DNA from 3 places in the Aquisalimonas sp. APHAB1-3 genome. Region 3 is predicted to be linked to each of the others. Evidence: predicted binding sites of a transcription regulator. Region 3 holds the regulator's gene; each other region holds the start of a gene.

Region 1 (4,277 bases), on a different contig from region 3:
ACTGCTGCGAACGCGCGGTGCGTCGCGTGCTCGGCGATTACGGCTTCCGCGTGGCCGACGATGCACCGGTGACTCTGCGCTTCCAGCTTGACCAGACCTATCTCACCGAGATTTCGGGCGAGGCCTATTACCGGCTGCAGGGAGAGGTGGCGAGCTTGCGCGACGGCGATGTGGTCGCCAGCAATAGTGCCACCCTGCGCCAGGTGGGCGAGAGCGCCGTTGATGACCGCTCGACCGCCGTGATCGGTGCGCTTACCCGCGCCATCATCTCCGGCGAGCGCGCCCGCACCCTTTTTCAGGACACTACCCACAACCACTGACGTAGCAGGAGGAATCCCATGAGGATGACAGTCGTGAGTCGTAGCGCCAAAGGTCTCGTTTTCGCATCGTTCAGCGCCATGGTGCTGGGAGGCTGCGCCATGATGGGCGGCCAGCAGGAGGCCGAGGAGACCGATCCCATGGCCGACCAGCGGGTCATGGAGCCGGACTGGTACATGCCGGGCAACAATGACGCCGGGGACGGCGGTGTCTACGGCTATGGTCAGGGCGAAAGCGAGAGCCGCCGACTGGCCGAAAGCCAGGCCCAGGCTGAGGCACGCCGCAGCGTGGCAACGGCCATTGCGGGCGAGTCTGCCGGCGTTCTCGAGGAAACCTCTGGCGACATGGACGGCGATGTCGTGGAGACGGCCCGGGAAGCCTACGAGAGCTTCTTCGATCAGGAGCTGTACGGCGTCGAAGTGGACCGCCGTGAGCTGCTCCAGGACCCGGACACCTCGGAGTACCGGGCGTTCTATCGCGTGCGCGTGGAAGGCGAAATCTTCGACGCCATGCTGGAAGCAGCCATGAACGACGAGCAGCTCAGCTCCACGATCCCGCAGCACGACGATGCCATGGAGGCCCTGGATGAGCGGCGCGACTGAGTCTCTGGTGCGGCGCGCCGGGCTAGCGGTTGTGCTGGCCTTCGCGGTGGGTGCCGTGGCGGGTTGCACCACACCCGGTGACATCGTGGACGAGGCGTCCGAACAGGCTGAGAAAGAGCGCGACAGGCAGAACGCCGAGCGCTCGCACCGTGAGGGTATGGATGGTCTTGAAGACCGTCGCTAGCCCCTGATGGCCGCCCTGTCGCGGGTGTTCGGTGGCGATGTGGCTGCCCGGGCCGCAGCCACCGACCCTGCGACATGGCGATGGCCGATAAACCTCTCGCAGAGGCGTGACTTGACATGCCTCGCCATCGGTTGGAGAATCCCGCTTCCGCAGTTCCGTGGCTACGTAGCTCAGTTGGTCAGAGCATCGCACTCATAATGCGAGGGTCGGTGGTTCAAATCCACCCGTAGCCACCATTTTTCTTCGTCTGCACCCCATCTTGTTGCGCCACTTCACGGTGTGACTAATTCGTGTCGTGTGGCGTTCATCAGCCGTGACTCAATTCCCGCCGGTACCCGCCGATAACACGCGAAAATCGAACCACAACAACGTTATTCAAGAGGCGGGTTCATGTTTGTCTATCTTAGGAAGCTGCGCGTCAGCCAGCGTATCTGGCTGATCCTCGGGATCGCCGTGGCCGTGTTCGTGATCAATGCTCTTCTGACCCTGGGCTCCACCAGGGCGTCGCTGCAGGAGGAGCGCCTGTCTCAGGCTGTGGCGGTCAACGAAACGGCGATCGCGATCATGCAGCACTTCCACGGGCTCGAGCAGGAGGGGGCGATCGACGGGGAGACCGCGCGCGAACAGGCGCTGGAGTCCCTGCGTGGTATCCGTTATTTGGGGGAAGAGTATCTGTGGGTGCATAACCGCGACAACATCATGCAGATGCACCCTGTCTCCCCGGAGCTGGAAGGTGAGGACCTGAGCGAGCTGGACGATGGAACCGGTAACCTGTTCGTCGAGCGCATGACCCGGGAAGTCCTGGGGTCGGATGATGGCCGCTCGAGAATCGCCTACATGTGGCCACGGCCCGGCGAGGAAGAGTCCATCGAAAAGGTCTCCGAGGCCCATTACTTCGAGCCTTGGGGCTACGTCATCGCCAGCGGCGTCTATATGGCCGATATCAATGCTGCCGTAAACCGGGAGCTGACGAACAGTATCGTCACTAGCGTCATCGGGCTCGTGCTGGTCATCGGCATTGGCTGGGCGGTCATTGTCAGCATTACCCGTCCACTGCGTTCGACCATCGGCGGCATCGAGAAGGCGGCGGAGGAGCCGGTGGACCTCACCGCCCGGCTGGACGAGTCGGGGCGTGACGAGCTCACCGACCTGTCGCGGACGTTCAACCGCCTGTTCGACACCCTGCAGGGCGTGGTGAACCAGGTGCGCGAGGGCAGCGATACGCTGCTGAACTCCGCAGAGCAACTGCGTGACCTTACCGGCGACGCCGACAAGAACAGCCGGCAGCAGCAGGAAGACACCGACGAGCTGGCCAGCTCCATGAACGAAATGGCAGCGACGGTGCAGGAGGTGGCTCAGAACGCCAGCTCTGCTGCAGAGGCGGCGGCCCAGGCGCAGTCCGAGACCCAGTCGGGTGCCGAGACGGTGACCTACACCAAGGACGCCATCGGTACCCTGGCCCGGGAGCTGGAGGAGAGCCGTAATGCGGTAAACCAGCTCGCCAGCGAGTCGGACAACGTGCAGACGGTGCTGGAGGTGATTAATGGTATCGCCGAGCAGACCAACTTGCTGGCGCTGAACGCGGCCATCGAGGCGGCCCGGGCCGGCGAGCACGGGCGCGGGTTCTCGGTGGTGGCCGACGAGGTGCGCACGCTGGCGCAGCGCACGCAGCAGTCCACCCAGGAGATCCGTGACATCCTCGAGCGGCTGCAGAGCGGCTCGCGGCAGGCGGCGGAGTCCATCGAGGCGCGTACCGAGAGTGCGCGGCAGACGGTGGAGCGCTCCAACGAGACGGAGACCGCGCTGGGGACGATTGCCGGTGCGGTGGATGGTATCAGCGGCATGAACACGCAGATTGCCAGTGCCGCGGAGGAGCAGTCGGCGACGGCGGACGAGATCAACCGTCGGGTGAGCGGCATTCGGGATGCGGCCACGAGCAGCGGCGAGGCCATGGACAAGGCGCGCTCGGGGGCAGATGACCTCAACGCCATGGCCGAGCAGCTGCGGCATGCGGTTGCACGGCTGCGCGCCTGACGGCGGCGACAATGCGGCGATGCGATTTGGGCCGGTGCACGCTTCAGCGGGTGCACCGGGCTTCTGATTCGCTACAATGGCGCTGAACCGTCGCACAGGAGGCGCCATGTACGAATTCGTGCAATACACCGCGGCCGACGTGATGACTTCGCGGCCAATCACCACACGGTCCGATGCCACCGTGGGCGACGCGCAGGCCCTGTTTGAACAGCACGGCTTCAACGGCATGCCGGTTACCGATGACAGCGGCGCCCTGGTGGGCTTTGTCACCAAGATGGACGTGCTCCGCGCCTTCACCCTGCGGCCGGAACACATCGTGCCGCCCTATAATCTGATCATGCGGGACACGGTCGATCGCATCATGACCCGCGACCCGGTCTCCGTCTCGCCCGACTGCCCCCTCACACGCGTCCTCCAGCGTCTCGTGCAACTCGGCGTCAAGAGCCTCCCCGTCATGGACGGCGATCAACTGGTGGGCGTGGTGGCGCGGGAAGACGTGCTCGGCGCGCTGCGGCGGGCAACGGAGTGATTTTCGTCACAAGCGTCTGTGGGCCTGCAGTCCGTTGTAGCAAGACGTTGAGCGCGATTCCCGCTCAAGGTGGACCTGAAGGTCCACCCTACGAGCCCCGAAAGTGCCGCCGCCAGGCGTAGGGTGGACCTTCTGGTCCACCACCAAGCGGTTGCCCGGCACCCACACCCTCCCAGAGTGTCACGCACTTCGATGCCGAGAGCTTTCCCTTGCCGGATGTAGATCAGCTGGTGGGTGTCGTGGCGTGGAAGGATGTGCGCGGCCACGTTGCGGCGGAGTCAGGGTTGCTCAAGCGGCGGTGGTACCCATAAGAAAGCCCCGCATATGCGGGGCTTTGCAGAGCAAAGCAGTTGCTTTCCCTCTACGGCAGACGCTTACGGCGTTTCGCAGTCGGACGCATACTCTGCTGCAACCGTGGTTTCACAAGCCCACGTCCCTTCGCCAGCCGTATATGTGTAAGTTACGGTTTCCGTCGCGATGTTCGGGTTGGCGTCCTCGAAAGTGTATACGAGGTCGTAAGTGTCACCGGACGAGAGGGCGTCGTTTACGTCTTCGCTTGAGGTGATGGATCCATACTCACCGTCTGTCTGCAGCCCGAGGTCGTCGAACT
Region 2 (4,277 bases), 200 kb from region 3:
GGTGAGGCGCGGATCGCCGATCATGAGGACGCCGTAGTCCGACGCGTCACGGATCAGGCGGCCCACCCCCTGGCGCAGGGCGATCACCGCCTGCGGGATCTGGAAATCCCGGAACGGATTGCCGCCGTGACGGCGGAGGAAATCGATCCGCGCCTGGGTGACCGGATCGGCTGGCGAGGCGAAGGGCAGGCGATCAATGATCACGGCCGACAGCGCCTCGCCCTTGACGTCAACCCCCTCCCAGAAACTTCCCGTTCCCAGCAGCACCGCGTTGCCGGCCTCGCGGAAGCGTTCCAGCAGCAGGTTCTGGGAGGCATCGCCCTGTACCAGCACGGGGTAAGGCAGACGGTCTCGCAACTGTGCAGCTGCCTGTTGCAGGGCGCGGTGGCTGGTGAACAGCACGAATGCCCGGCCGCCGCTGGCCCGGATCACCGCCTCCGCGCGCTCGATGAACGCCTCCGTGTAAAAGGCACTGTTGGGCTCAGGCATGCCGGCAGGCACATACAGCAGCGCATTGCTGGCGTAATCGAAGGGGCTGTCCACACGCAGGGTGGACGTCTCCTCGTCCAGCCCCATCCGCTCCAGAAAGTGCCCGAACCCGCCGTTGACGGACAGGGTGGCCGAGGTGAACACCCACGCTGCGGGGTGCTTTTTCATGCGCGCCTGGAACTGCTGGCCCACATCCAGCGGGGTCAACCGCAGGATGAACGCCTGCTGGTAGGTTTCGAACCACTGCACGAAGGCGTCCGTCTCGCCATCGGCGAACCGGTCGAGCAGCGACGCCATGTCCCGGGCGCGACGGTGGCAGTTCTCCAGCCCGCGACCGCGCTCGGCCAGCGTCTCCAGCACCTCGGCCAGGGCGCTTGTTGCCGCACGCAGGTGAATGAGCGCATCCGTGGCCTCATCCGCGTCACCGAGGCCACTCCACGCTGCCCGCTGGCCCGCCTCCCCCAGCGTCAGGCGGAAGTCCTGAATAGCCTTTCGCAGCACGTCGAGGCAATCGGGCAGCGCCGGCTGGTCACCGGCATCGCGCAGATACTCCGCATGGGTATCGCGGATCAGCTCCTGCAGCTGACGGCTGCTCACCGACACGCCGAAGAACTGAGCGGCCACGTCCGGCAGCTGATGCGCCTCGTCGAGGATATAGGCGTCGGCGGACGGCAGCACCTCACCGAAACCGCCCTCCTTCAAAGCCATGTCGGCCAGCAGCAGGTGGTGATTGACCACCAGCAGGTCAGCCTCCTGTGCGCGACGCCGCGCAGCCATGAGAAAGCAGTCGTCATAGAGCGGGCATTCCTGGCCGAGGCAGTTGTCCGCGGTGGACGTCGCGCGCCCCCAGATCGGCGCGTCGTTGGGGACTTCGGCCAGCTCCGAGATGTCGCCGCTATCCGTCACCGCCGCCCACTGACGGATGGCCTGCAGCTGCGCCCCGGTGCCGGGGCGGTCGAACCGGGCGTCCACCTCGGCCATGTCGGTGCGGTAAAGACAGAGGTAGTTGGTTCGACCCTTGAGCAGCGCCGTGCGCCGGGGCAAGTCCAGGGCATCCCGCAACAACGGGAGGTCCTTCTGATAGAGCTGGTCCTGCAGGGTCTTGGTGCCGGTGGAGACAATCACGCGCTTTCCGGAAAGCAGCGCCGGCAGGAGGTACGCGAAGGTCTTGCCCGTGCCGGTACCCGCCTCGGCGATCAGCGTGTCGCCGGCGTCAATCGCCTCCGCCACACCACGCCCCAGGGCCTGCTGCTCCTCGCGGGACTGGAAGCCGGGCAGAGCCCCTGCCAGCGCCCCGTCGGGACCCAGGTGGTGATCAATATCGCTCACGGAGACTCTCCCGCAGTCCGCTGGCCGGTACCGGTCGCGCACGGGATGGTACTAACCTTTCAACAGGTAAAGCCAGGTCTCAGCGCGGGCGTCGGCAGATCCAAAGCGCCCAGAGGCCGAGCAGCGCATACCCGGCCAACGTCCAGCCGGGAAGTGTCAGGCCGAAGACCTCGTGGACTTCGGCGCACTCGCCGGAGCCGGCAAGCACCATTGTGATGACTTCCGTGATCGGAAACGCATCGACCATGTAATCCAGCCCCGGACCACAGGCAGGCACCTCTTCCGGGGGCAGGCTCTGCAGCCACAGGTGGCGGCTAGCGACCCCGATGCCGGTAGCGGCAACCAGTGCCCCGAGCACGCCGTAGAAGTAGCGTCCCCAGAACGGCGCCCCGTGGAGAAAGCCAAGCAGGAAGACCACCGCGAGTGCCGCGAAGACAAGGCGCTGAACCATGCACAGCGGACAGGGCTCCATGCCACCGACGTACTCAAGCCCGTAAGCGGCTGCGAGTATCAGCAGGGTCAGGATCAGCGCAGTACCGTGACCCCAGCGCTGCCGCTGGCGCATCTGCGTTTCGGCGGTGGCAAACATTGAACGCATTCAGACGCCTCGTATTCAGGTTCGAGCGCCAGACTACCAGAAGCGTTCAAATGAAAAAGACGCAGATAGTCACAGTTTTTGACAACCAGGGGTCACTTGTCCAGATGACGCTAATCCCCGACACTCGGACGCACACGCTCAAGAATGGGCGACATTGGCCGTTACTCCGGGACGAAAAGACGCTTCCCTGTAGCGGGCGGCCTTCATCATAAGAACGTCAGGAGCGAGGAGACACCCATGCGCCTTCCCTGGATCAGCTCCCGGGTAAGACGGGAGCACGTCGCGGAGCACGATCATCGCGCGACAACGGATCATGCCGGGTTGATTGAGCGCCTGAGCGGCCATGCGGACGGGCTGCACGGGGAAATCGATCAGATTCAGCAGGAACTCGTGGCCGTCAGCGACCGCGTCGACCAGGAGGCGAAACGATTCCAGTCGCTGCTGGATCTGGGTCGGCAACTCGCGCGCACAAACGAAACCACCGAGAGCGCGGCCCGCGAGGCGCGCGAGGCCACCACCGAAGCCGATCACGCCGTGGAGGACTCCCGCGCCACACTCACCCGCTCGCTGGACGACATCACCGCCCTCACCGACGCCGTATCAGCCACAGAGCAGGAAATCGGCAACCTCGACACGGCCCTGGAAGGCGTCGGCACCGCGGCGGACTCAATCGCCACCATCGCCAAACAGACCAATCTGCTGGCCCTGAACGCCACCATCGAGGCCACCCGGGCCGGGGGCATCGGGCGTGGTTTCGCCGTGGTCGCCGAACACGTGAAGGAGCTGGCGAAACAGACCGGCCAGGCCACGGAAGAGATCAGCGGCATCCTGGGCGAGCTGCGGGAACACGCGCAGAAACTGATCGAGCGTGCGAACCATTGCACCACCCTGACCGGCACCATCCAGACCGGGACCAGCACCGTGCAGGACCTCCTGGACAACGTGGGTGGCGCCATGGCCGCCGTGGACGGCGCCTATACACGCATCAACGAATCCGTGCGCGAGATCAACAGCTCCTGCCGGGAGACCGTCGAAGGTCTCGAGGGCATGAGCGGCGAAGTGGACACCACACGCAACGCACTGACCGAGGCCCGGGACAATACCCGGCAGCTCGCCGGGTCCGCCCAGACGCTCTCGGCGGGCCTGCGGAGCGGCAACGCCGGCGGCGATGCCGAGCGCCTGATCCAGGAGACCGCCAGCACCACCGGCACACTCACCGTCTACGTCTCGGACGTCGCCGGAGCCGTCTACCAGGTGGAAGGACGGGTCGCCCACGAAGCCAGCATGCTGGAGACCTTCTCGCGCGCCACCGGGCAACTGGAGACCGCGAGTCAGTCCGTGCAGGAGGCCGCTGACGAGGCCCGGCAGAGCGCGGACTCCACGGCGGGCAGCCTCAACTCGGCCTCCGAGGACATCCACGCCACCGTTACCGACCTCCAGGACATGACCGGGCAGGTGGGGCAGATGACCACCGAGCTGTCACAGCTGCAGGACGCCCTCCAGCGGATTCACAAGGCCTCCACCAGTATCTCGGCCATCGCCAAGCAGACCAACTTCCTGGCGGTCAACGCCAGCATCGAAGCAGCCCGCGCCGGATCGCGTGGCCGCGGGTTCTCCGTGGTCGCGGAACAGGTGAGCACCCTGGCCGAGGAAACCGGCCAGGCGACCCAAAGCATCGAACAGACCCTGGAGGGGTTGTCCGGCACCGCGGCAACCCTGGCGGCGAAGGGCCGCGACGGCGCCAGCCGCGCCGAGCGCGTGCAGGCAGACTCCCGGAACATCAGCCAGGTGCTGACCACCCTGGAGCAGGCCATCCGCCAGGTGGGCGAGCAGTCCCGGCACATCCAGACCGCCACCGGCG
Region 3 (4,277 bases):
CTGCTCGCCCAGCTCCTCCAGGATCTCCCGGGACTCCACAAGAAAGTCCTGAACGATGTCGTCTTGCGTATCAACTGCCATAAAGCCCCCAAGCGATACCCGGCCCGCGCCCGCACGCAGGGCTTACCGGGATGCCCTACTCCGACTCGTCCCGCACTGATGCGGCGTGAGTTCAGAAACCAAGACTGGAGAGGAGGTCATCGACTTCGTCCTGACCGCTGACCGCCGATTCCGATTCCTGCCCCGGCACCTGCGGCCCCTCCAGCTTCTTTTCGTCGTCTTTCTTCTTGTCGGCCGATTTCGCGCTTTCCGTAGCCTTATCCGGCGCCTGACGCGGGGCGGAGATGGAAATGAGGGACACCAGCCCGTCCTCCACCTCTTTCACAAGCTCCATGACCCGGCGGATTATCTGGCCGGTAAGGTCCTGATAATCCTGGGCCATCAACGCGTCGGTCAGCTTCGCCTGGATGGCGTCGCCTTCACTCTCGAGACGCTCGAAGAACTGGTCCAGCTGCTGGCCCAGCCCGCGGAACTGAGTCGCAGAAAGCTGACGTGATCGGAACCGCTTCCACTCCGCCGCCAGCACCTTGCCCTCGCTGCCAATGCTGGAGAGAGTCTCCAGGGACTCCTCCAGCGCCGTCAGCGTGCGGTGCGCGGAGTTCTCCGTGAGCTCAATGACGTGGTTCAGCCGTTCATGGGCATCCGGAATCTCCGAGACGGCGATATCGCTCAGCCGGCCATCCAGCCGAAAGGACTTGAGCGCCTCATGGAGCTCCCGGGTCAGCTTGCCGATCTCCCGGAACAGTTCCGTCTCGCGCAGGCGGGTGAGTTCATCCAGCGCCTTGCCAACGGCCTCCTCGTCACCGGCCTCGATACAGGACAGTAGCTCGCGAGCCTTGGCCTCGTAGGCAGCTAAATCCGGGCTGGCGTCCGTCATGCGCCTGTCCTCACTCGGCCGATTCGATGCGGTCGAAGATCTTGTTGATCTTCTCTTCCAGCGTCGCGGCGGTGAACGGCTTGACGATATAGCCATTCACGCCCGCCTGGGCCGCCTCGATAATCTGCTCGCGCTTGGACTCGGCCGTGACCATCAGCACCGGGAGATGCTTGAGGTCGTCGTCCGACCGGACGTGCTTGAGCAGCGTGAGGCCATCCATGCCCGGCATGTTCCAGTCGGTGACCAGAAAGTCGAAGCCGCCTTTCTTGAGCAGGGGCAGCGCCGTGTTGCCATCCTCGGCTTCCTGGGTGTTCTGGAAACCGAGCTCGCGCAGGAGGTTCCTGATGATCCGTCGCATCGTGGAGAAGTCGTCCACGATCAGTATTCTCATGTCTTTATCCAGACTCACAGTCAATCACCTTTACTTTGGTCAGACGGTGAACACGTCGTTGGCTTACTAACGCTCTCACCCTGCCGGAGCGCACGCCCGCGTTCTGCCGCACACGTCGCGATTCTGACGGTCCATGCAAACGCCCTGTCACTCTGTCCAGTCGGCAAGGCGTGCCTTCAACTTGAGCATGATCCGCCCGTGAATCTGACTGACCCGGGATTCCGTCACCCCGAGCACCTCGCCGATCTCACGCAGGTTCAGCTCCTGTTCGTAGTAGAGGGACATCACCAGCTGCTCACGTTCAGGCAGCGTCCCGATGGCCTCGGCCAGGGACTGACGAAACCCGGCCTCCTGGATATGCTGCTCCGGCCCTTCGTCATCGCCCTCATGTTCCCGTGTCTCGCCGGTTGCCGGCGAGACTTCATCCAGGCTGAAGAGCTTGGCGCTGGAGACATCGCGCAGGGTCTGGTGATATTCATCGGCGCTCATGCCGAGCTCTTCCATGACTTCGCTGTCCCGGGCGTCGCGCCCTGCGCGGTTCTCGATCTCGCGCACGGCCTGCGCCACCTCCCGGCCACGGCGGTGCACGGAGCGCGGGGTCCAGTCGAGCCGCCGGATCTCGTCGAGCATGGCCCCGCGAATGCGAATCCCGGCATATGTCGGAAAACTGGCGCCGTGGGACGAATCGAACTGCCGGGCCGCTTCCAGAAGCCCGATCATGCCGGCCTGGATCAGATCCTCCAGTTGCACGGACTCGGGCAACCTGGCCAGCAGGTGGTGTGCAATCCGCTTGACCAGCGGCGCGTGCTGAACGACCAGGTCGTTCTCGCCGGTCTGCGCCTGTACCTGCGAGTACGCTGCGGCGCGCGAACTCATGAAAGCACCTCCCCCGCTTCACCACTGTACTGAATGAGACGTTCCACGAAGAACTCGAGATGCCCCTCCGCCCGGCTGGGCATGGGCAGCCGATCGACGCGCTTGGCCAACTCCCGGAAGGCCCGGGCCGACGGGCTACCTGGGTAGAGCGTGGTCACCGCCTGCTGCTGCTGCACCGCCCGCCGCTGTGCATCGTCGTTGGGAATACCGCCCATGTAGGCGACGGTCAGATCCAGGTAGCGCTCACAAACCCGCAGCAGTTTGGCATACAACTCCTGCCCCTGTGCCGCGTTGGCAATCATGTTGGCCACCATATGGACGCGGTGGACGCCGAAATCGCGGTTGAGCACCTTGATCAGTGCGTACGCATCCGTGATGGACGAGGGCTCGTCGCAAGCCACCACCAGCACCTCGCGCGCCGCCCGGGCAAACGTGAGCACACTGTCGGCGATGCCCGCGGCGGTGTCGATGATCAGATAGTCCCAATCGCCGGTGAGCTCGCTGAAGCTCCGGATCAGCCCCACCTGCTCCGCCGCGCTCAGGGCCGCCATTCCCTTGACGCCCGAGGACGCCGGGATAATCTGCACGCCGCCGGGCCCATCGATCAGAATGTCGTCCAGCTCCACCTGACCCGACAGGACGTGGGACAGATTGTGCCGCGTCTCAAGACCCAAGAGCACGTCCACGTTGGCAAGCCCGAGATCCGCATCCATGAGCAGGACGCGGTTGCCAGCGCTCGCCAGTGAGGCGGCCAGATTGACGGACACACTGGTCTTGCCCACCCCGCCCTTGCCACTGGCAATGGCGATGACCTTGACCCGCGTCAGACTCGGTGCCTGATCCATTAACGCTGTGCTCTTTGTTCTTTCATGGCGCACTCCCGGCACTACCACTGTCACGCAGGAGCCCCGTGGGCGTGAGCCCCTCAGTGCGACCCGCCCACCGAGAAGGTCACGGCCATCTGCTCGTCGTCCACTTCCTGGCCATACTCTTCCACCAGTTTCAGCGCGTCCTGCACCAGGTGGCCGGCATCGGCCGGCATCAGATCCTCCGGCACCCGCTGCCCGTTCCCCAGGAAACTCACCGGCAACCGATGCCGCAGCAGCACGGTCAGCGCCGCCCCCAGACTGGCGGCGTCGTCCGTCTTGGTGAGAATACAGCCGGACGGCTCCACCCCGCCGTACGACTTGACCGTCGCGCTCAGCGCCGCCAGCTGCGTGTTCGCGGACAGCACCAGGTAGCTACGGATACGGTCACCCACACCCTTGAGGGTGGTGAACTGCTCCGCGAGCCGCATGTCCCGTTGGCTTACACCAGCGGTATCCACCAGCACCAGGCGCTTGTCGGAGAGATCGGCGAGCACCGTCTCCAGCTCTTCGGCGGAATTCGCGGTCTGCACGGTCACGCCAAGGATGCGCGCAAAATTGCGCAGCTGATCCTGGGCGCCGATCCGGACATTGTCCGTGCTGACCAGAGCCACCTTGTGGCGGCCGTGACGCAGCGCGAACTGCGCGGCGAGCTTGGCCACCGTGGTGGTCTTGCCCACGCCTGTCGGGCCCACGAGCGCCACCACGCCGCCGCGCTCGAGCAGGTCGTCCTTCCTGACCGGCAGATGCCGCTTGACCGTGTGCAGCGCCTGCCGCAGAGCCAGCTCCGGCTCCAGCTTCTCGTCAACCCGATTGGCCAGCTGACGGCAGACATCCGGACCAAACCCGATCTCCGTGAGCTGCCGCAGAAGCGTGGTACGCCCCGGGTGGCTCTTGCCCTGCTGCTGCCACTCCATCATGGAGAGCTGGTTCTCGAACAGGGTCCGCAGCACTTTCAGCTCACTGCGCATGGCCTCCACCGACTCGTCATCACGGCCGGCGGTCTCTTCGGGGCGCTCCGCCCGTTCGGAAACGGATCGCGTTTCCGTCACCGGCGCCGGTTCGGCACGCCCCCTGTTGAGGTCGTCTTCCGTCAACGGGTCGTCCACGTGGACGTCAATCCGCTGACGGCGTCCGCCAGACGACTCACCGATACCGGACTGCTGCCGCGCGCGCCGCAGCATCTCGGTGAAATCGGCGCTGGCCC

The links. Region 3 encodes FliA, which starts transcription of late flagellar genes. Its sites were predicted from a motif close to GCTAAAGTTNNNNNNNNNNCNGCCGATA; they were not measured.
Region 1: a site for FliA is predicted at 1,421-1,448, ahead of ACNSTU_RS06890 (methyl-accepting chemotaxis protein). Genes of this name have one in related genera too.
Region 2: a site for FliA is predicted at 2,553-2,580, ahead of ACNSTU_RS00515 (methyl-accepting chemotaxis protein). Genes of this name have one in related genera too.

What each region holds. Positions count from the first base shown of each region.
Region 1 covers NZ_JBLWFT010000002.1:343,998-348,274, forward strand. Annotated here, with positions in the region: gene ACNSTU_RS06870 (hypothetical protein) at 1-320, shown strand, start outside; gene ACNSTU_RS06875 (hypothetical protein) at 339-920, shown strand; gene ACNSTU_RS06880 (hypothetical protein) at 904-1,104, shown strand; tRNA gene ACNSTU_RS06885 (tRNA-Met) at 1,264-1,340, shown strand; gene ACNSTU_RS06890 (methyl-accepting chemotaxis protein) at 1,495-3,138, shown strand; gene ACNSTU_RS06895 (HPP family protein) at 3,245-3,667, shown strand; gene ACNSTU_RS06900 (pilin) at 4,042-4,277, opposite strand, start outside.
Region 2 covers NZ_JBLWFT010000001.1:120,229-124,505, reverse strand. Annotated here, with positions in the region: gene ACNSTU_RS00525 (ATP-dependent DNA helicase) at 1-1,818, opposite strand, end outside; gene ACNSTU_RS00520 (disulfide bond formation protein B) at 1,898-2,416, opposite strand; gene ACNSTU_RS00515 (methyl-accepting chemotaxis protein) at 2,654-4,277, shown strand, end outside.
Region 3 covers NZ_JBLWFT010000001.1:323,399-327,675, reverse strand. Annotated here, with positions in the region: gene ACNSTU_RS01535 (chemotaxis protein CheA) at 1-81, opposite strand, end outside; gene ACNSTU_RS01530 (protein phosphatase CheZ) at 173-937, opposite strand; gene cheY (chemotaxis response regulator CheY) at 948-1,340, opposite strand; gene ACNSTU_RS01520 (RNA polymerase sigma factor FliA) at 1,476-2,204, opposite strand; gene ACNSTU_RS01515 (MinD/ParA family protein) at 2,201-3,049, opposite strand; gene flhF (flagellar biosynthesis protein FlhF) at 3,130-4,277, opposite strand, start outside.